One region of the Streptomyces sp. NPDC090022 genome, then DNA from elsewhere that is predicted to be linked to it. Evidence: predicted binding sites of a transcription regulator. Region 1 holds the regulator's gene; each other region holds the start of a gene.
The links. The regulator HrcA, encoded in region 1, represses chaperone genes, less so after heat shock. The targets are predictions, from matches to a motif close to TTNGCACTCNGNNNNNCNGAGTGCNAA.
Positions count from the first base shown of each region.

Region 2: groL (chaperonin GroEL) is a predicted target of HrcA. The motif match lies at 1,128-1,154, and genes of this name have one in related genera.
Region 3: groES (co-chaperone GroES) is a predicted target of HrcA. The motif match lies at 4,996-5,022, and genes of this name have one in related genera.

Region 1 covers NZ_JBIVFN010000005.1:156,387-162,953, forward strand. Annotated here, with positions in the region: gene ACIPXB_RS13675 (DUF3097 domain-containing protein) at 1-608, opposite strand, end outside; gene ACIPXB_RS13680 (MBL fold metallo-hydrolase) at 637-1,362, opposite strand; gene hrcA (heat-inducible transcriptional repressor HrcA) at 1,516-2,532, shown strand; gene dnaJ (molecular chaperone DnaJ) at 2,533-3,669, shown strand; gene ACIPXB_RS13695 (nitronate monooxygenase) at 3,790-4,854, shown strand; gene ACIPXB_RS13700 (16S rRNA (uracil(1498)-N(3))-methyltransferase) at 4,854-5,600, shown strand; gene ACIPXB_RS13705 (histidine triad nucleotide-binding protein) at 5,837-6,196, shown strand; gene ACIPXB_RS13710 (ribonuclease Z) at 6,199-6,567, shown strand, end outside.
Region 2 covers NZ_JBIVFN010000017.1:48,125-54,691, reverse strand. Annotated here, with positions in the region: gene thrC (threonine synthase) at 1-59, shown strand, start outside; gene ACIPXB_RS25865 (MoaD/ThiS family protein) at 105-383, shown strand; gene ACIPXB_RS25860 (cold-shock protein) at 767-973, shown strand; gene groL (chaperonin GroEL) at 1,319-2,941, shown strand; gene ACIPXB_RS25850 (Uma2 family endonuclease) at 3,028-3,600, opposite strand; gene ACIPXB_RS25845 (phosphoribosylanthranilate isomerase) at 3,739-4,338, shown strand; gene ACIPXB_RS25840 (DUF4328 domain-containing protein) at 4,367-5,161, opposite strand; gene ACIPXB_RS25835 (hypothetical protein) at 5,387-5,884, opposite strand; gene ACIPXB_RS25830 (PTS transporter subunit EIIC) at 6,056-6,567, opposite strand, start outside.
Region 3 covers NZ_JBIVFN010000012.1:173,157-179,723, reverse strand. Annotated here, with positions in the region: gene ACIPXB_RS22180 (LysR family transcriptional regulator) at 1-396, opposite strand, end outside; gene ACIPXB_RS22175 (MOSC domain-containing protein) at 477-1,169, shown strand; gene ACIPXB_RS22170 (SDR family NAD(P)-dependent oxidoreductase) at 1,179-1,952, shown strand; gene ACIPXB_RS22165 (ester cyclase) at 2,004-2,714, shown strand; gene groL (chaperonin GroEL) at 2,802-4,427, opposite strand; gene groES (co-chaperone GroES) at 4,540-4,848, opposite strand; gene ACIPXB_RS22150 (response regulator transcription factor) at 5,171-5,854, shown strand; gene ACIPXB_RS22145 (sensor histidine kinase) at 5,860-6,567, shown strand, end outside.

The DNA of each region.
Region 1 (6,567 bases):
AGGGACGACGGTTTCACCGCCTGCCAGATGTCCACGTACGGGTGGCCCACCACCAGGACGTCCGGGCCCGCGACCGACGCCGCCAGGCGGGACTCCTTCGAACCCGGGACCAGGTGGTCGACCAGGATGCCCAGGCGGGCGTCCGGGCCCGGGCGGAAGTCCGCGACGATCGCCGGGAGGTCGTCCACCCCGGACAGGTACTCCACCACCACGCCCTCGATGCGCAGGTCGTCGCCCCAGACCTTCTCCACCAGCTCCGCGTCGTGGCGGCCCTCCACGTAGATCCGGCCCGCCCGGGCCACGCGCGCCCGCGCCCCGGGCACCGCCACCGAGCCGGAGGCCGTCCGGGCCGGGCCCGCCGGCCTGGGAGCGGGGCGGACCAGCGTCACCACCGCGCCGTCCAGCAGGAAGCCCCGCGGCTCCAGCGGGAAGACCCGGCGCTTGCCGAAGCGGTCCTCCAGGGTCACCGTGCCGGCCTCGCAGGCCACCACCGCCCCGCAGAAGCCCGTACCGGCCTCCTCCACCACGACATCGGGGTCGGCCGGCACCTCGGGCACCGCCCGGGGACGCTTCCACGACGGGGTCAGGTCCGGTGAGTACTCGCGCATCCGCCCGACAGTAGGGACAACCGCCGCCCTAGGAAGGTGACACGCCGAAACGCGCGGCCAGTGTGTCGCGTTGCGCACGCACGAAGTCCGCGGAGACCACCGCTCCGTGACCGGGCACGTACAACGCGTCCTCGCCGCCCAGGGCCAGCAGCCGGTCCAGGGCCGCCGGCCACTGCGCCGGCACCGCGTCCGGGCCCGCCATCGGTTCGCCCGACTCCTCCACCAGGTCCCCGCAGAAGACCACTTCCGACGTGTCGGGCACGAACACCGCCAGGTCGTGGCGCGTGTGCCCGGGGCCGACATTGGCCAGCAGCGCCTGTACGCCGCCCAGGTCGAGCGTCCACTCGCCCGACACCGAGTGGCGGGGCAGGACCAGCAGGTCGGCCGACTCCGTGGCGTCCTCCTCCGGCAGGCCGTGCCGGACCGCGTCCGCGCGCAGCGCCTCCCGCTCCCGCCGCAGCAGCGTGTCCAGCCCCACCGCCCCGAAGACCTCCGCCCCCGAGAACGCCGCCCCGCCCAGCACATGGTCGAAATGGCCGTGCGTAAATGCGATATGGGTCACGCGCCGACCGGTGATCCGTTCCGCCTGGGCCCGCAGCACGGCCCCCTCGCGCACCGACGAACCCGGGTCGATCAGCAGGACCGATTCGTCCCCGACCACCAGTCCCACCGTGCAATCCCACACCGGAAGGCGGCGCCGGCCGGTCCGCGCGGTGATCCGCTCCCAGCCGGCCTCTTCCCAAGCGACGTCCATACCGCGACGCTACCGTGACCGGCGCGATGGGCGGCGGCCCTTGCTAGGTGTATGCCTGCCCGCCGTACACTGACCGGGGGATCTCTGGCACTCACCTGCACCGAGTGCCAGACGCAGGCCGAAACCGAACCGAACGAGCTGGAGGTGCGCGCGATGCTCAGCGAACGCAGACTCGAAGTGCTGCGCGCCATCGTCCAGGACTACGTCGGGACGGAGGAGCCCGTCGGCTCCAAGGCGCTCACCGAGCGGCACAAGCTCGGCGTCTCGCCCGCCACCGTGCGCAACGACATGGCCGTGCTGGAGGACGAGGGCTACATCGCCCAGCCGCACACCAGCGCCGGCCGGATCCCCACGGACAAGGGCTACCGGCTCTTCGTCGACCGGCTGGCGGGCGTCAAGCCGCTGTCGACGCCCGAGCGCCGGGCCATCCACAACTTCCTGGACGGGGCGGTCGACCTCGACGACGTCGTCGGCCGCACCGTACGGCTGCTGGCGCAGCTGACCCGCCAGGTCGCGATCGTGCAGTACCCGTCGCTGACCCGCTCCACCGTGCGCCACGTCGAGCTGCTGGCGCTCGCGCCGGCCCGTCTGATGCTCGTCCTGATCACGGACACCGGCCGGGTCGAGCAGCGCATGGTGGACTGCGCGGCGCCGTTCGGCGAGCAGTCGCTGGCCGATCTGCGGGCCCGGCTCAACAGCCGCGTCGTCGGCCGCCGGTTCGCGGACGTGCCGCAGTTGGTGCAGGACCTCCCCGAGGCGTTCGAGAGCGATGACCGCGGCACGGTGTCGACCGTGCTCGCGACGTTGCTGGAGACGCTGGTGGAGGAGACCGAGGAACGGCTGATGATCGGCGGCACCGCCAATCTCACCCGTTTCGGACACGATTTCCCCCTGACCATCCGGCCCGTGCTGGAGGCGCTCGAGGAGCAGGTCGTGCTCCTCAAGCTGCTCGGCGAGGCCAACGAGTCGGGGATGACCGTACGCATCGGCCACGAGAACGCGTACGAGGGACTGAACTCCACGTCCGTCGTCTCGGTCGGCTACGGTTCGGGCGGCGAAGCAGTCGCCAAACTCGGCGTGGTCGGACCGACCCGCATGGACTACCCCGGAACGATGGGAGCGGTACGCGCAGTGGCACGTTACGTCGGACAGATCCTGGCGGAGTCGTAAGTGGCCACGGACTACTACGCCGTTCTCGGCGTGCGCCGCGACGCATCGCAGGACGAGATCAAGAAGGCCTTCCGGCGGCTCGCTCGCGAGCTGCACCCGGACGTCAACCCCGATCCCAAGACGCAGGAGCGTTTCAAGGAGATCAACGCCGCGTACGAGGTGCTGTCGGACCCGCAGAAGAAGCAGGTCTACGACCTCGGCGGCGACCCGCTGTCCTCGTCGGGCGGTGGCGGCGCGGGCGGTTTCGGGGCCGGCGGCTTCGGCAACTTCTCGGACATCATGGACGCGTTCTTCGGTACGGCGTCCCAGCGCGGCCCGCGCTCGCGCACCCGGCGCGGCCAGGACGCGATGATCCGGCTCGACCTGGAGCTGGACGAGGCCGCGTTCGGCACCACCAAGGAGATCCAGGTCGACACGGCCACCGTGTGCACGACCTGCTCCGGCGAGGGCGCCGCCCCCGGCACCTCGGCGCAGACGTGTGACATGTGCCGCGGCCGCGGTGAGGTGTCGCAGGTGACCCGGTCCTTCCTGGGCCAGGTCATGACCTCGCGCCCCTGCCCGCAGTGCCAGGGCTTCGGCACCGTGGTCCCGACCCCGTGCCACGAGTGCGCGGGCGACGGCCGGGTCCGCTCCCGCCGCAACCTCACCGTCAAGATCCCGGCCGGCGTCGAGAACGGCACCCGGATCCAGCTCGCGGGCGAGGGCGAGGTCGGCCCCGGCGGCGGCCCGGCCGGCGACCTGTACGTGGAGATCCACGAGCTCCCGCACGCGGTGTTCCAGCGACGCGGCGACGATCTGCACTGCACGGTGACCATCCCGATGACGGCGGCCGCGCTGGGCACGAAGTGCCCGCTGGAGACGTTGGACGGCATGGAGGAGGTGGACATCCGCCCGAGCACCCAGTCCGGCCAGTCCATCCCGCTGCACGGCCGCGGCGTGACCCACCTGCGCGGCGGCGGTCGCGGCGACCTGATCGTCCACGTCGAGGTGCAGACCCCGAACAAGCTGGACGCCCAGCAGGAGGAACTGCTGCGCCAGCTGGCCAAGCTGCGCGGTGAGGAACGGCCGATGGGCCAGTTCCAGCCGGGTCAGCAGGGCCTGTTCAGCCGGCTGAAGGACGCGTTCAACGGCCGCTGACGGACGCGTCCGACGGCCGCCGGCGCGAGCGTCCGACGGCCGCCGGCGGCGAGCCGCGTGGACTATGCCAGGCGAATGCCACGATTCGGCCTGGTGCGGTGGACATGGCACGATGCGGTCATGTCCACCGCACTGAACGGTCTTTCCCCGTATCCGATCGTGCAGGCTCCCATGGCGGGCGGCGCCTCGTGCCCGCCGCTCGCCGCCGCCGTGTGCGAGGCGGGCGCGCTGGGCTTCCTGGCCGGCGGCTACAAGACCGCCGACGGCATGTACCAAGAGGTCAAACGGCTGCGGGGACTCACCCGGAGGCCGTTCGGCGTCAACCTGTTCCTGCCGCAGACCGCGTACGTCGATCCCGCCGCCGTCGAGGCCTACCGCGGGCAGCTCGCGGGCGAGGCCAGCTGGTACGAGACCTCGCTCGCCGCCGATGACATCGTTGGCACGTGCGACGACGGCTACGACGCCAAGCTCGCCATCCTCCTCGAAGACCCGGTCCCGGTGGTCTCGTTCACCTTCGGCTGCCCCACCCCGGCGGCCCTGGCGGGTCTGCGCGCGGCGGGTACGTGCACGGTGGTGACCGTGACCTCCGTCGAGGAGGCGCGCACCGCGCAGGCGGCCGGCGCGGCCGCCGTCTGCGTCCAGGGCATCGAGGCCGGCGGTCACCAGGGCACCCACCGCGACGACCCGCAGGCCGACGGGACGGGCGTCGGGCTGCTGGCACTGGTCGCACAGGTGCGGGAGGCGGTCGCGCTGCCCATCGTCGCGGCCGGCGGCCTGATGCGCGGTTCGCAGATCGCGGCGGTGCTCGCGGCCGGCGCGGAGGCGGCGCAGCTGGGCACGGCGTTCCTGGCCTGCCCGGAGTCCGGGGCGCACGCGCTGCACAAGAAGGCGCTGACGGACCCCCTGTTCGTCCGTACCGAGCTCACCCGGGCGTTCTCGGGCCGGCCGGCCCGGGGGCTGGTCAACCGGTTCATGCGCGAGCACGGACCGTACGCGCCGGCGGCCTACCCGCAGGTGCACTACCTGACGGCGGGCCTGCGCAAGGCCGCCGCGGCGGCCGGGGACCCGCAGGGCATGGCCCTGTGGGCGGGCCAGGGCCACCGGCTGGCGCGGGCGCTGCCGGCCGGGGAACTGGTGGAGGTACTCATGGCCGAGCTGGCCGAGACGCAGATGAGGAGCGTGTGATGACGGCCCCGGTGTTCGTGGTCGAAGAGGTGCCCGCGGGGCCGGAGTTCGTGCTGGAGGGCCCCGAGGGCCGGCACGCGGTGTCGGTGAAGCGGCTGAACCCCGGCGAGGACGTGGTCCTCACCGACGGGCGCGGCCGCTGGACCGAGGGCGTGGTCAAGGCCGCCGAGGGCAAGGACCGCCTGGTGGTCATGGACCTGCACACCGTCGAGGAGGAGCCCGAGCCGGCCGTGCGGATCACCGTGGTCCAGGCGCTGCCCAAGGGCGACCGGGGCGAGCTGGCCGTCGAGACGATGACGGAGACCGGCGTCGACGCGATCGTGCCGTGGCAGGCGTCGCGGTGCATCACGCAGTGGCGCGGCGACCGGGGGGCCAAGTCGCTGGCCAAGTGGCGCAGTACGGCGCGGGAGGCGGGCAAGCAGTCGCGCCGGGTCCGCTTCCCGGAGGTCGCGGAGGCCCGCTCGACCAAGCAGGTCGCGGCGCTGCTGGCCGGGGCGGACCTGGCGGTGGTCCTCCACGAGGACCGCGAGGCGGGCTCGGAGCCGCTGGCCACGGCCGCGCTGCCGGCCGCCGGCTCGATCGTGGTCGTGGTGGGCCCCGAGGGCGGGGTCTCGCCGGACGAACTCGCGGCCTTCGCCGAGGCGGGTGCCCGGCCGTACCGCCTGGGCCGCTCGGTGCTGCGCACCTCCACCGCCGGTACGGCCGCGACGGCGGTCCTCCTGGCCCGCACGGGCCGCTGGTCGTAGCCGGAGCCGGAGCTGGGGCCGGAGCCGGGGCCGGGGCCGGGGCCGGTGCCGGGGCCGGGGCCGGGGGCCGGGGCACCGGTCCCGGAGCCCGCGGGGCCGCCCGCCCCGCGACGGACGCCGTGACCGGCGCCGTGGCCCGATCCGGACCCGAGGGCGCCGCGGGCGCCGGGCGCCGGGCGGCGTTCCTGCGGCCGATACGATGCACGCAGATGATCAGCGCGACCGGAGGACAAGCGATGGCAGGGGAACCGCAGGAAGACTGCCTGTTCTGCAAGATCGTCACGGGGGACATCCCCGCGACGGTCGTACGGGAGACCGAGACCACGGTGGCGTTCCGGGACATCAACCCCCAGGCGCCCACCCACGTGCTCGTCGTCCCGCGCGTCCACTACCCCGACGCCGCGAGCCTCGCCGCCGCGGAGCCGGCGGTCGCGGCCGACGTGCTGCGCGAGGCCGCCGAGGTCGCGGCGCAGGACGGCGTCGACGCGTCCGGCTTCCGGGTCGTCTTCAACACCGGCGCCGGAGCCGGCCAGACCGTCTTCCACGTGCACGCCCACGTCCTCGGCGGACGCGGCCTGCAGTGGCCCCCGGGATAGCCGTGTCCGCACGCGAGTTCGTGGTGCTGGGCACCGCCAGCCAGGTGCCCACCCGGCACCGCAACCACAACGGCTACCTGCTGCGCTGGGACGGCGAGGGCATCCTCTTCGATCCCGGCGAGGGCACCCAGCGGCAGATGCTGCGCGCCGGCGTCGCCGCGCACGACATCGACCGGATCTGCGTCACCCACTTCCACGGTGACCACAGCCTCGGTCTCGCCGGGGTGATCCAGCGCATCAACCTCGACCGGGTCCCGCACCCGGTCACCGCGCACTACCCGGCCAGCGGGCAGAAGTTCTACGACCGCCTGCGGTACGCCACCGCCTACCGCGAGACCGTCGTCATCGACCAGGTGCCGGTCTCCGAGGAC
Region 2 (6,567 bases), on a different contig from region 1:
GCCAGACCGCCACCATCCGCCCGAGCCTGGACGCGTTCCGCGCCGCCGGCCTGGCCTGATCCCCCTCTCCTCTCTCTCCTGCACCACGGAAAGGCGGTAGCGCCATGAGCGTCAACGTCCGTATCCCCACCATCCTGCGCACGTACACCGGCGGCCGGGCCGAGGTCCCCGCCGAGGGCACGACCCTGGCCGAGGTCATCGAGTCCCTGGAGAAGAACCACCCGGGCATCGCCGCGCGCGTCCTGGACGACCAGGGCAAACTGCGCCGGTTCGTGAATGTCTACGTCAACGACGACGACGTGCGCTTCGAGGGCGGTCTGCAGACGGCGACGCCGGACGGCGCGGGCGTTTCGATCATCCCCGCGGTGGCCGGCGGCTGCTGACACGCGCAAGCATCTGAATTGCCCCTTCCGCAAAAGCGGAGGGGGCAATTCTGCTTGCTTGGGCGCGGTAGAGTTGGGGAAGTCCCACGCCCTGTTCTTGCCCGCCGCATATGGCGGCGCCGCGGCATGGTCGACATTGGGTCAATGTGCGCGCGCGGTATGGGGCTTTGGCGCGATATGCCGGGTCCGAGTTGCCCTGGAATATGCCAACTTTTCACTGGATTTCAGCGTATCCGCGTGTCCAGAATTCTCGTCGGAATGACCTGTTGCAGACAGCACTGGTGCAGATACATTCAGCCGCGGTCGAGGCGTTCCGGCGCAAGTTCTGACCCGGGACCGCGAAGTGCGGTCCTGCGCAAGGGCCAGTAATAGGGGAGTTAGGCATGGCTCAGGGCACCGTCAAGTGGTTCAACGCGGAGAAGGGCTACGGCTTCATCGCGGTCGACGGTGGTGCGGATGTGTTCGTCCACTACAGCGCGATCCAGATGGACGGGTACCGCACCCTTGAAGAGGGTCAGCGGGTCGAGTTCGAGATCTCGCAGGGCCAGAAGGGTCCGCAGGCGGACATGGTCAAGCTCGCCATCGGCTAGTCCCGGCGCGATCGACCACCACCGGCAACGTACGAGGGGCCCGCATCCCGGAGGGGGGTGCGGGCCCTTCGCATGCCCGGGCACCGCCGGGGCGGCCGGGTCCGTTTCCCGGGAGCCGCTTGCACTCGAGGGGGGCGAGTGCTAATCATTGGCGTTAGCACTCTCCGGGGGAGAGTGATAAAGACGAGGACCGGGTCGGTGAGGCCCGCAGGCCCGGCGGGAAGGAACCGCGGGGCAGGCAGGCCGTCCGTCGCGGGCGCCACACGGTCCGAAGGCAATCCTTCCCCAAGCTCTCAACTGCGTTCGAGCAGGGGAGACCCCATCCGTCCGGGAGGACCACTTCACATGGCCAAGATCATCGCGTTCGACGAGGAGGCCCGGCGCGGTCTCGAGCGCGGCATGAACCAGCTCGCCGACGCCGTCAAGGTCACCCTTGGCCCCAAGGGCCGCAACGTCGTCCTTGAGAAGAAGTGGGGCGCCCCCACGATCACCAACGATGGTGTGTCCATCGCCAAGGAGATCGAGCTGGAGGACCCGTACGAGAAGATCGGCGCCGAGCTGGTCAAGGAAGTCGCCAAGAAGACGGACGACGTCGCCGGTGACGGTACGACCACCGCGACCGTCCTGGCCCAGGCGCTCGTCCGCGAGGGCCTGCGCAACGTGGCCGCCGGCGCCAACCCGATGGCTCTGAAGCGCGGCATCGAGAAGGCCGTCGAGGCCGTCTCCGGCGCCCTGCTGGAGCAGGCGAAGGATGTCGAGACCAAGGAGCAGATCGCTTCCACGGCCTCCATCTCCGCCGCCGACACCCAGATCGGCGAGCTCATCGCCGAGGCCATGGACAAGGTCGGCAAGGAAGGCGTCATCACCGTCGAGGAGTCCCAGACCTTCGGTCTGGAGCTGGAGCTCACCGAGGGCATGCGCTTCGACAAGGGCTACATCTCGGCGTACTTCGCCACCGACATGGAGCGTATGGAGGCGTCGCTCGACGACCCGTACATCCTGATCGTCAACTCCAAGGTCAGCAACGTGAAGGACCTCCTTCCGCTGCTGGAGAAGGTCATGCAGTCCGGCAAGCCGCTGCTGATCATCGCCGAGGACGTCGAGGGCGAGGCCCTGTCGACCCTGGTCGTCAACAAGATCCGCGGCACCTTCAAGTCCGTCGCCGTCAAGGCCCCGGGCTTCGGCGACCGCCGCAAGGCCATGCTGGGCGACATCGCCATCCTCACCGGTGGCACGGTCATCTCCGAGGAGGTCGGCCTCAAGCTCGAGAACGCGGGCCTGGACCTGCTCGGCCGCGCTCGCAAGGTCGTCATCACCAAGGACGAGACCACGATCGTCGACGGTGCCGGTGACAGCGACCAGGTTCAGGGCCGCGTCAACCAGATCCGCGCCGAGATCGAGAACTCCGACTCGGACTACGACCGCGAGAAGCTCCAGGAGCGCCTGGCGAAGCTCGCCGGTGGCGTCGCCGTCATCAAGGCCGGTGCCGCGACCGAGGTCGAGCTCAAGGAGCGCAAGCACCGCATCGAGGACGCCGTGCGCAACGCGAAGGCGGCCGTCGAGGAGGGCATCGTCGCCGGTGGTGGCGTGGCCCTGCTCCAGGCCTCCGCGGTCTTCGAGAAGCTGGAGCTCTCGGGTGACGAGGCGACCGGCGCCAACGCCGTGAAGCTCGCCCTGGAGGCCCCGCTCAAGCAGATCGCCGTCAACGGTGGTCTCGAGGGCGGCGTCGTCGTGGAGAAGGTCCGCAACCTGACCGTGGGCTGGGGCCTGAACGCCGCGACCGGCGAGTACGTGGACATGATCGCCGAGGGCATCATCGACCCGGCGAAGGTCACGCGCTCCGCGCTGCAGAACGCCGCGTCGATCGCCGCGCTCTTCCTCACCACCGAGGCCGTCATCGCCGACAAGCCGGAGAAGGCCGCGGCCGGTGCTCCGGGCGGCATGCCGGGCGGTGACATGGACTTCTGATCGGCCCCGCGCTGATCGGCTGTTCTCCGACCGAGGGCGGCACTCCCCATCAGGGGGGTGCCGCCCTCGGGCGCGTTCGCCGGGCGCTAGAAGCCGGAGGTGTCGATGTCGAAGCCGAACGGCTCCGGCACGCCGAGCGGCTTGCCGAAGGGCACCGTCTTGCGCGACTGGTACCCGTGCGGCGAAGGATCGGCGAAGCAGGTGATCTCCGAGCCCTGCATGTCGACGACCAGGTGGACAGGGACGAGCGAGCCGTAGACGTCGAGCTTCTCGGTCCAGTCCGCGTCCCTGGTGGAGATGGACGTGAACTCGGCCACCAGGGAGAGCGCGGCCCCGTCCAGATGCCGCCCGTCACCTTCGAAGTTGGCCTTCTCGACCACATAGAGATCGGGGCCGTAGGCGCGCCCGGCTGCGGGGAACTCGAAGAGGAACGGACCGATGTCCGCGACGTGCCCCTCGGGGGCGTGGGCCTGGAGCTGCTCGCGCAGCGCCGTCATGGGCAGGTAGTAACGCCGCATGGACCACGGTGACACGATGATCTTCCCCCGGATGAGCTCGGCCTTGAAGCCGTCTGGCGTATCCATCTCCTCGACCGTGCGCAGGAGCGTCTCGAACGTCGGCGGTGCCGCCTGCTCTATCGGTGTGGGCCGTTCGATCATGATCGCCACCGTTGTCCTCCGCGTGAACGTGCTGTGCGTGAACCCGTGCTCACTCCAGGCTGGCCGCGCGGGGGCGGCCGTGCCCGGGTGCCGAGACGGACCGCCCCTCGATCGGGTCGGTTTGGTTGACTGGACGGCATGGGTGATCTCTTCGTCAAGATCTGCGGGCTCCGGACCGACGCGGACGTCGACGCCGCCGTCGCCGCCGGGGCCGACGCCGTCGGGTTCGTCTTCGCGCCCGGCAGTCCGCGTACGGTCGACGCCGCCACCGGGCGGCGGCTGGCCGCGCGGGTGCCGGCGCACGTGCTGACGGTCGGGGTGTTCCGCGGGCAGCCGGTCGACGAGGTGCGGCGGTTCGCCGAGGAGAGCGGCGTACGGGGCGTGCAGCTGCACGGGGACGAGGGCCCGGAGTACTACCGGGCGCTGCGCACCGAGGGCCGGACCCTGCTGCGGGCCACCGCCGAACACGTCCGGCGCTGCGGCGAGTACGGCGAGGACCTGCTGCTGCTCGACGCCCCCGACCCCGGCTCCGGCAAGCCGTGGAACTGGGGCTCCGCCGACTTCACCGCCCCCGAGGGCCGCTGGCTGCTCGCCGGTGGGCTGACCCCGGTCAACGTCCGCGAGGCCGTCGCCGTGACCGGCGCGTGGGGTGTGGACGTGTCCAGCGGGGTGGAGAGCGCGCGCGGGGTGAAGTCCCCGGACCTGATCCGCGCGTTCGTCGAGGCCGCCCGCGGCTAGCGGCCCGGTGGCGTCCGGGCCGGCCCCGTCAGGCCCGCGCGTACGGGCCCTCGGTCGCCATCGTGTTCTGCATCGCCGTCAGCCTGCGGACGAAGAGGACGGCGAGCACGCCGGCGACCATGGTGACCAGGTCGGCGGCGATGCCGAGCCGTCCCGCCGGGAGCAGCTCGTCCACGGTGTCGGCCGACATGTAGATCCTGCTGAAGACACGCCCCAGGATCGCCCCCAGGACCCAGAACGCCCACCAGGACATCAGCAGGGCGACGGGCGCCGGGCGGTCGGAGCCGTCGGGGCCGCGCTGGGTGCTGGCCCGCCAGGTCTGCAGGGCGATCCGGCAGGGCATGACCAGGTTCGCCACGGGGACGAACCAGGCGCCGATGGCCCAGCCGCGGCCCAGGGTGAAGCCGTCGGGGCGGAAGATGCCGCCGTTGCTCCGTACGCGGTGGAACCAGATGATGAAGACGACGATCGTGGGCAGCACCGTCAGCAGCTGGAGCAGTCCGGCGAGGATGGTGAGCGCGGGGGACAGGCCGAGTTCGAGGTCGTCGAAGTGGACGTCCCCCGAGAACCCCCGCAGCCACGCCTGCTCGTACGCGCCGGCGCCCGCGGAGAAGAGGTGTACCGCGGTCGCGGCGCCGAGCAGCCAGGTCAGGGCCGTCGCGAGGCCCTGCGGGGAACGCAGCACGTCGTGGGGGGCCGGCGCAACCATGTGGACGGGCCCGCCGGGGTAGGGATGGCCCTGCTGGGGGACCTGGTACGGGGCCGGTCCGGGCTGCGGGAACGGCTGCGCGGGCGGCGGTGAGCCGGGCGGGCTGAAGGACATGACGGGTGGACCCCCACGGGAACGGATGACAGGCGGAAGGCCACCGCCGGGCGGGCGGGGGCCCGGAGAAGATATGCCGGTCCCGGTCCCGGAGTCCAGACGGTTTCCGCTGGTCAGAGCGTCAGAGCGTCAGAGCGTCAGGGCGGCTAGGAGGCGAAGTCCTTCAGGGCCTCGGTGTTCAGGGTGATCCCGACGGGGGCGGGGTCCGGTAGCGGGCTGTAGGGGTCAGAGCTTGAAGAGGACGCCGCGCCAGGTCCAGCCGGCGGCGAGGACGGCGTCGCGCAGCGGCAGCCGCATGTCCGAGGAGCGCCAGCAGGACGTCTGGACCAGGCGGCGGCGGCCGTCGGGGCCGCGTTCGACCGTCCACTCCTTGGAGACCGTACGGACCGGGCCCCGGGTCCACTTGGCCGCCACGGCCGGTCCGGAGCCGCCGCTGCCGCGCCGCGTGACCTCCCGCTGGAGTTCGAGGGCGCGGACCTCGCGGCGGTCCGGGACCAGGCGCAGGCGTATCTGGTAGACGCGGTTCACCGAGGTCCCGGGCCCGGATTCGCGGACCCGCCACTCCGCCAGGACGTCGGCTCCGACGAGGGCGCCCTCCCGCACGGTGAAGGGTCCCTCGGGCGGGTCGAGGGCGAGGAGCGCGGCCCGGAGTTCCTGGGTGGGGCGCGGTACGACGCCGCTCGCGGGGTGCTTCGTACCCGTCAGCATGTTCATGAGGCCCATCGGGTCAATCTACGTCCCCGGACGCGCGCAGGCGGGCCAGGAGGTCCTGGGCCTGCGGGCTGTCGGCGTCGAAGAACTGGGTGGCCAGATCCGGCGTCACCGCCGGTCCGGTCAGGCGTACTTCGTGGCAGGAGAAGCAGAAGGACGCCTCGGCGCGCGGCGGGCGAGTGGTCAGCGGACCGGAGTTGTCGCAGGGGCCGGAGCCGCGGCTGGAGCCTCGGCCGCGGCCGGGGTGGTGCCGGGGTCCGGGCCGGGGTCCGGGCCGGTGTCGAGGTCGGCGAGCATCCGGCGGGTGAAGCCGAAGAAGTACGTGGCGAGGAAACCGGTGACGTAGCCGACGCCGAGGCCCGCGGCGTACACGGCGAGCGTCGCGCCCATGCCCGACGAGCCGTCCAGGAGCGGGAACAGGGCCCAGCCGGAGGGGCCGATGGCGGTGGCGCCGACGGCCACGCCGAGCTGGTGGAGCAGGCCCACGAAGGCGCCGCCGGCCGCGCCGCCGATGCAGGCGGTGACGAAGGGGCGGCCGAGGGGGAGCGAGACGCCGTAGATGAGGGGTTCGCCGACGCCCAGGAACCCGGCGGGGAGCGCGGACTTGACGGTGGCGCGGATCGAGGGGTTGCGGGGCAGGCGCAGGTACACGGCGACCGCCGCGCCGACCTGGCCGGCGCCGGCCATGGCGAGGA
Region 3 (6,567 bases), on a different contig from region 1:
GCGCGGCGGCTCCGCCTCGACCAGCGAGACGCGGGTACCGGGATGGGCGGCGCGCAGCGCGGCGAGCGCGGTGGGCACGAGCGTGGAGCTGCCGCTGGGGAAGGAGACCAGCCGGACCCGGCCGGCCCGCAGGCCCGCGATGGCGGCGACCTCCTCCTCGGCGGCCGTCAGCCCCGCCAGGATCCCGGCGGCGTGGCGCACCAGGGCCTCACCCGCCTGGGTCAGCCGCATCTCGCGGCCGGTGCGGATGAGCAGCGGGGTACCGGCGGACTGCTCCAGCGCCTTCATCTGCTGGGAGACGGCCGGCTGGGTGCAGCCCAGTTCGCGGGCGGCGGCGGAGAAGGACCCGGTGCCGGCCACGGCGCGCAGGACCCGGAGATGACGTGCCTCGATCACACTACGATCATAAGGGCGACTTTGATGATCGCGCCAATATTACGAAGATTCTTTGGGGCCCTGCGGGTTAGCGTGGCCGCATGAGCATCAGCACCGGCACAGTCCTCTCCGTCAGCATCGGCCTCGCGACGGCCGTGCCGTACACCGACAACGAAGGCGGCATGACGGGCATCGGCAAGCGGCCCGTGACCGGCCCGGTCCAGGTGTCCGTCCCCGGCCCCAAGGGCACCGCGGGCGGCGGCGTCGAGGGCGACGCGATCTGCGACCTGCGCTTCCACGGCGGTCCCGACCGGGCCGTCTACGCGTACGCGCGCGAGGAGCTCGACGACTGGGAGCGCGTGCTGGACCGGCCGCTGGCCGACGGCCTGTTCGGGGAGAACCTCACCACCCTCGGGCTGGACGTGGAGGGCGCGCTGGTCGGCGAGCGCTGGCGGGTGGGCGGCGCGCTGCTGGAGGTCACCGGCTGCCGCATCCCGTGCCGGACCTTCGCCGGTGCGGTCGGCGAGACGTCCTGGGTGCGCCGGTTCACGCAGAAGGGCGCGTCGGGCGCGCTGCTGCGGGTGATCGAGCCCGGCGCCGTCGAGGCCGGGGACCCGGTCACCGTCGAACACCGCCCCGGCCACGACATCAGCGTCTCGCTGCTGTTCCGGGCCGCCACGCTGGAGCGCGGGCTGCTGCCGCGCACGCTGGCGGCGGCCGAGTGGATGGAGTCGGACCTGCTGGAGGTGGCCCGCGCGTACACCGCCAAGTACGGCAACGCCCCGGGGCATTAGGTTGCGCACATGACGACTGCGCTGATCACAGGATCCACGGCGGGCATCGGCGCCGCCTTCGCCCGGCGGCTCGCCGCCCAGGGACACAACCTGGTGCTGGTGGCCCGCGACGCCGAGCGGCTGGCCGAGCAGGCCACCGAGCTCCACGACCGGCACGGCATCGAGGCCGAGGTACTGACCGCGGACCTGTCGACCGACGAGGGCATCGGTGCCGTCGAGGCGCGCCTGAGCGACCGTACGCACCCGGTGGACCTGCTGGTCAACAACGCGGGCTTTGGCAACAAGGGCCGCTACCTTGACGTCCCGATGGCCGACGAGCTGACCATGCTCAAGGTGCACATCGAGGCCGTGCTGCGGCTGACCTCGGCGGCCACGGAGTCCATGCGCTCGCGCGGCCGGGGCGGCGTGATCAACGTGGCGTCGGTGGCCGCGTTCCTGCCGCGCGGGACGTACGGGGCGAGCAAGGCGTGGGTCGTGCAGTTCACGCAGGGCGCGGCGAAGGACCTGGCGGACTCGGGCGTACGGCTGATGGCGCTGTGCCCCGGCTTCGTGCGGACGGAGTTCCACGAGCGGGCCGGCATGGGCACCGACAACATCCCCAACTGGATGTGGCTGGACGCCGACAAGCTGGTCGCCGCAGCCCTCGCCGACCTCGGGCGGGGCCGGACGGTCTCGATCCCGGACCCGCGGTACAAGGCGCTGATGGGCGTCGTGAAGCTGACGCCGCGCGGCCTGTTGGGCGGGGTGTCGTCCCGCACGGGGCGGAAGTACGGCCCCCAGTAGCGGACATTCCGGAATAAACTGGGCACGTCCCATCCATCCGGGAGGACCACCATGACATTCGTACAGATAATCGATTACAAGACTCGCCGGTACGACGACCTGTCCGACCTCATGGACCGGTACGTCGCCCAGAGCCAGGGCCGCAGGACCGTCGTCCACAGCCTGATCGGAAAGGACCGCGACGACGCGGACCACTACGTCGACGTCGTCGAGTTCCCGTCGTACGAAGACGCCATGCGCAACTCCGGTCTCCCGGAGACGGACAAGATGTTCCAGGAGATGATGGCCCTCTGCGACGGGATGCCGAAGTTCACCAACCTGGACGTGGTCCGGGACGAGCAGCTCAACAAGCACCTGGTGAACCGGATGTTCGAGGACGTCATCATGAACGGCAACATGGCCGCCCTCGAGGAGTGCGTCGCGACGAACTACATCGACCACGACGCCAGCAAGGTGGAGTCCACCGTCATCGGGCGGGAGAGCCTGCGCTCCGACGTCGAGGGCTGGCGCGGCGGCTTCGACATGACCTTCGAGCCGATGGCGCAGATCGCCGAGGGCGACTTCGTCACCACGGTGTGGAAGTGGCACGGCAAGCACACGGGCCAGTTCATGGGGGCGGCCCCGACCGGCAAGACGTACGAGATGTCGGGCACCACCACGTTCCGCTGCGAGAACGGTGAGATCACCGAGGGCTGGTGGCACTACAACATCGGTGAGCTGCAACGCCAGATGGGCATCTCCGGCTCGCCGTACGAGTCGTGATCCGGCCCGTACGACACGGGAAGGCCCCGTTCCGCAGCTGCGGAACGGGGCCTTCCGAACGCCGTGGGCGATCCGTGGCGCTACGGGTCAGTGGCTGTGACCGTGGCCGTGACCGTGGGCGTCGGCCTCCTCCTCGGCCGGCTTCTCGACGACCAGGGTCTCGGTCGTGAGCAGCAGGGAGGCGATGGAGGCGGCGTTCTCCAGGGCGGAGCGGGTGACCTTCACCGGGTCGATGACGCCGGCCTTGACCAGGTCGCCGTACTCGCCGGTGGCGGCGTTGAAGCCCTGGCCCTTGTCGAGCTCGGCGACCTTCGAGGTGATGACGTAGCCCTCGAGGCCGGCGTTCTCGGCGATCCAGCGCAGCGGCTCGACGACGGCGCGGCGGACGACCGCGACACCGGTGGCCTCGTCGCCCTCCTTGCCGAGGTTGCCCTCGAGCACCTTGGCGGCGTGGACCAGAGCGGAGCCACCACCGGAGACGATGCCCTCCTCGACCGCGGCGCGGGTCGCGGAGATGGCGTCCTCCAGACGGTGCTTCTTCTCCTTCAGCTCCACCTCGGTGGCGGCGCCGACCTTGATCACGCACACGCCGCCGGCGAGCTTCGCGAGGCGCTCCTGGAGCTTCTCGCGGTCCCAGTCGGAGTCCGTGGCCTCGATCTCGGCCTTGATCTGGTTGACGCGGCCGAGGACGTCCTCGGAGGAGCCGGCGCCGTCCACGATCGTGGTGTCGTCCTTGGAGACGGTCACGCGGCGGGCGGTGCCCAGCACGTCCAGACCGGCCTGGTCGAGCTTGAGGCCGACCTCCTCGGAGATGACGGTGGCACCGGTGAGGGTGGCCATGTCCTGGAGCATCGCCTTGCGACGGTCACCGAAGCCCGGGGCCTTGACGGCGACCGCGTTGAAGGTGCCGCGGATCTTGTTGACGACGAGGGTGGAGAGCGCCTCGCCCTCGACGTCCTCGGCGATGATCAGCAGCGGCTTGGAGCCACCCGCCTGAATGACCTTCTCCAGCAGCGGCAGGAGGTCCTGGATGGAGGAGATCTTGCCCTGGTTGATCAGGATGTACGGGTCGTCGAGGACGGCCTCCATACGCTCCTGGTCGGAGACCATGTACGGGGAGAGGTAGCCCTTGTCGAAGGCCATGCCCTCGGTGAACTCCAGCTCCAGGCCGAAGGCGTTGGACTCCTCGACGGTGATGACACCGTCCTTGCCGACCTTGTCCATCGCCTCGGCGATGAGCTCGCCGACCTGCTGGTCCTGCGCGGAGAGCGCGGCCACGGCGGCGATGTCGGACTTGTCCTCGATCGGGCGGGCCGTCGCGAGGAGCTCGTCGGACACGGCCTTGACCGCGGCGTCGATGCCCTTCTTCAGGGAGGCCGGGGAGGCGCCGGCGGCGACGTTGCGCAGGCCCTCGCGGACCAGCGCCTGGGCCAGCACGGTGGCGGTGGTGGTGCCGTCACCCGCGATGTCGTTGGTCTTGGTCGCCACCTCCTTCACGAGCTGGGCGCCCAGGTTCTCGTACGGGTCGTCGATCTCGACCTCACGGGCGATCGTGACACCGTCGTTGGTGATGGTGGGCGCACCGAACTTCTTGTCGATGACGACGTTGCGGCCCTTGGGGCCGATCGTCACCTTGACCGTGTCGGCAAGCTTGTTGACGCCGCGCTCGAGGGCGCGACGGGCGTCCTCGTCGAACTTCAGGATCTTCGCCATGGGAGCGGTTCAGCCCTCTCGGAAACTCGGGTTCAACGAACCGCGCCCCTCGCCGCCCGGCAATCAGCGGGGTGACCAGGGGCGCAGCTCAAAAGCAAAACTTCAGAGGTGATTACTTCTCGACGATCGCGAGCACGTCGCGAGCCGAGAGGACGAGGTACTCCTCGCCGCTGTACTTCACCTCGGTGCCGCCGTACTTGCTGTACAGCACGATGTCGCCGACCTGGACGTCCAGCGGGAGACGCTGGCCGTCCTCGAAGCGACCCGGGCCCACGGCGAGGACGACGCCCTCCTGGGGCTTCTCCTTCGCGGTGTCCGGGATGACCAGGCCGGAAGCCGTGGTCTGCTCGGCGTCGAGCGGCTGGACCACGATGCGGTCCTCGAGCGGCTTGATGGCAACCTTGGAGCTGGCGGTCGTCACGATCCGACCTCCCCCTTCGGAGATCTCACGGGGTTAACTGTCTGAGTGTGGCGACCAGGTCGATCCGTCGTCGCGGGTGCCGGACCTGCCCGTCGCTGTGTTGGCACTCACCAGCGGCGAGTGCCAGGCCCGAGACTATTCCGGTGATTAGCACTCGGTCAAGCGGAGTGCCAATTCACGCCCGGTCGCGTCTGAAGCATGCTGCCGGGCGGGGTGTTGGACGCCGATAAGTTCCCGATCATGGACAGCTCACGCAGCGGCGGGTGAGGGCCCGCGACAGCGGGCCAATGGGTGATTGCGGCGGGTATGTGACAGTTGAGCGGTGCGCATCCTCGTGGTCGAAGACGAAGAAGGCCTCGCCGAGTCCCTCCGGCGGGGCCTGTCGGCGCAGGGCCACTGGGTCGAGACCGCGTACGACGGCCACCGCGGCCTGGAGCTCGCGCTCAGCGGCGGCCCCTACGACGCCGTCCTGCTGGACGTGATGCTCCCCGGCCCCGGGGGGCACGAGATCTGCCGCCGGATGCGCGCCCACGGAGACCCCACCCCGGTCCTGATGCTCACCGCCAAGGACGGCGAGCACGACGAGGCCGACGGCCTGGACTCCGGCGCCGACGACTACCTGACGAAACCTTTCTCCTTCGTGGTGCTCGGCGCCCGGCTGCGCGCGCTCGCCCGCCGCGCCGGCACCGCCGCCCGGCCGAGCACGCTCCAGGCCGGCGACCTCACCCTGGACCCCGGCGCCCGGCGCTGCCGCCGCGGCGAGCGGGACATCGAGCTCACCGCCCGCGAGGTGGGCGTGCTCGCCTGCCTGATGGAGCAGCCGGGCCGGGCGGTCGCCAAGCGGGACATCCTCGACGAGGTGTGGGACTCCCCCGACGCCATCGACCCCAACATCGTCGAGGTCTACGTCTCCTCGCTGCGCAGGAAGATCGACACCCCCTTCGGCCGCCGGTCCATCGTCACCGTGCACGGCGCCGGCTACCGGCTGGCCCCGGACGGCGGGTGACGGCGGTGGCGAGCACCCTGCGCGCGCGGGCGGCGGTCGCCGGCGCCCTCGCCATGACGGCCGTCCTGGCCGCCGGGGGGCTCTGGCTGCACACCCTGCTGCGCGCCAACCTGCTGGAGAACACGGGCGGCCGAACCGAACTCGCCGCCCGCAAGGTCGCCGCGCAGATCGACGGGCGCACCCTGCCGCCGGACGGCCGGCTGCCCGCGCCGGAGGGCGGGGTCGACCTGGTCCTCGTACGCGACGCGCGGGGCAGGACGGTGGCGACGAGCGGGGCCGTGAACGAAGACGGGAGCGGGAACGGGAGCGGGAGCGGCGACAGGTACGGGGACGGGTCGGGCGGGTCGGCGCTGCCGGAGCCGGCGGGCGGCGACGCGCGCTCGGCCGTGCTGCCGCCGGCCCGCCCCGGCGGCGAGCGGCGCCTGGTGGTGGCCGTGGCGGCGCCGGGCCCGCCGCAGGCCCACGATCCGCACACCGTGTACGCCATGACGGTGCTCGGTGACGTCGACGACGCCACCCGTGCCGTCGCGGTCGGCCTGCTCGCCGGCGCGCCCCCGCTGATCGCCTTCGCGGCGGTACTGGCGTGGTGGGTGACCGGGCAGGCGCTGCGCCCGGTCACCGCGATCCGTACCGCGCTGGCGGCGGTCACCGCCAGCGCGCTGGACCGGCGGGTTCCCGACCCGGGCGGCGCCGACGAGATCGCCCGGCTCGCC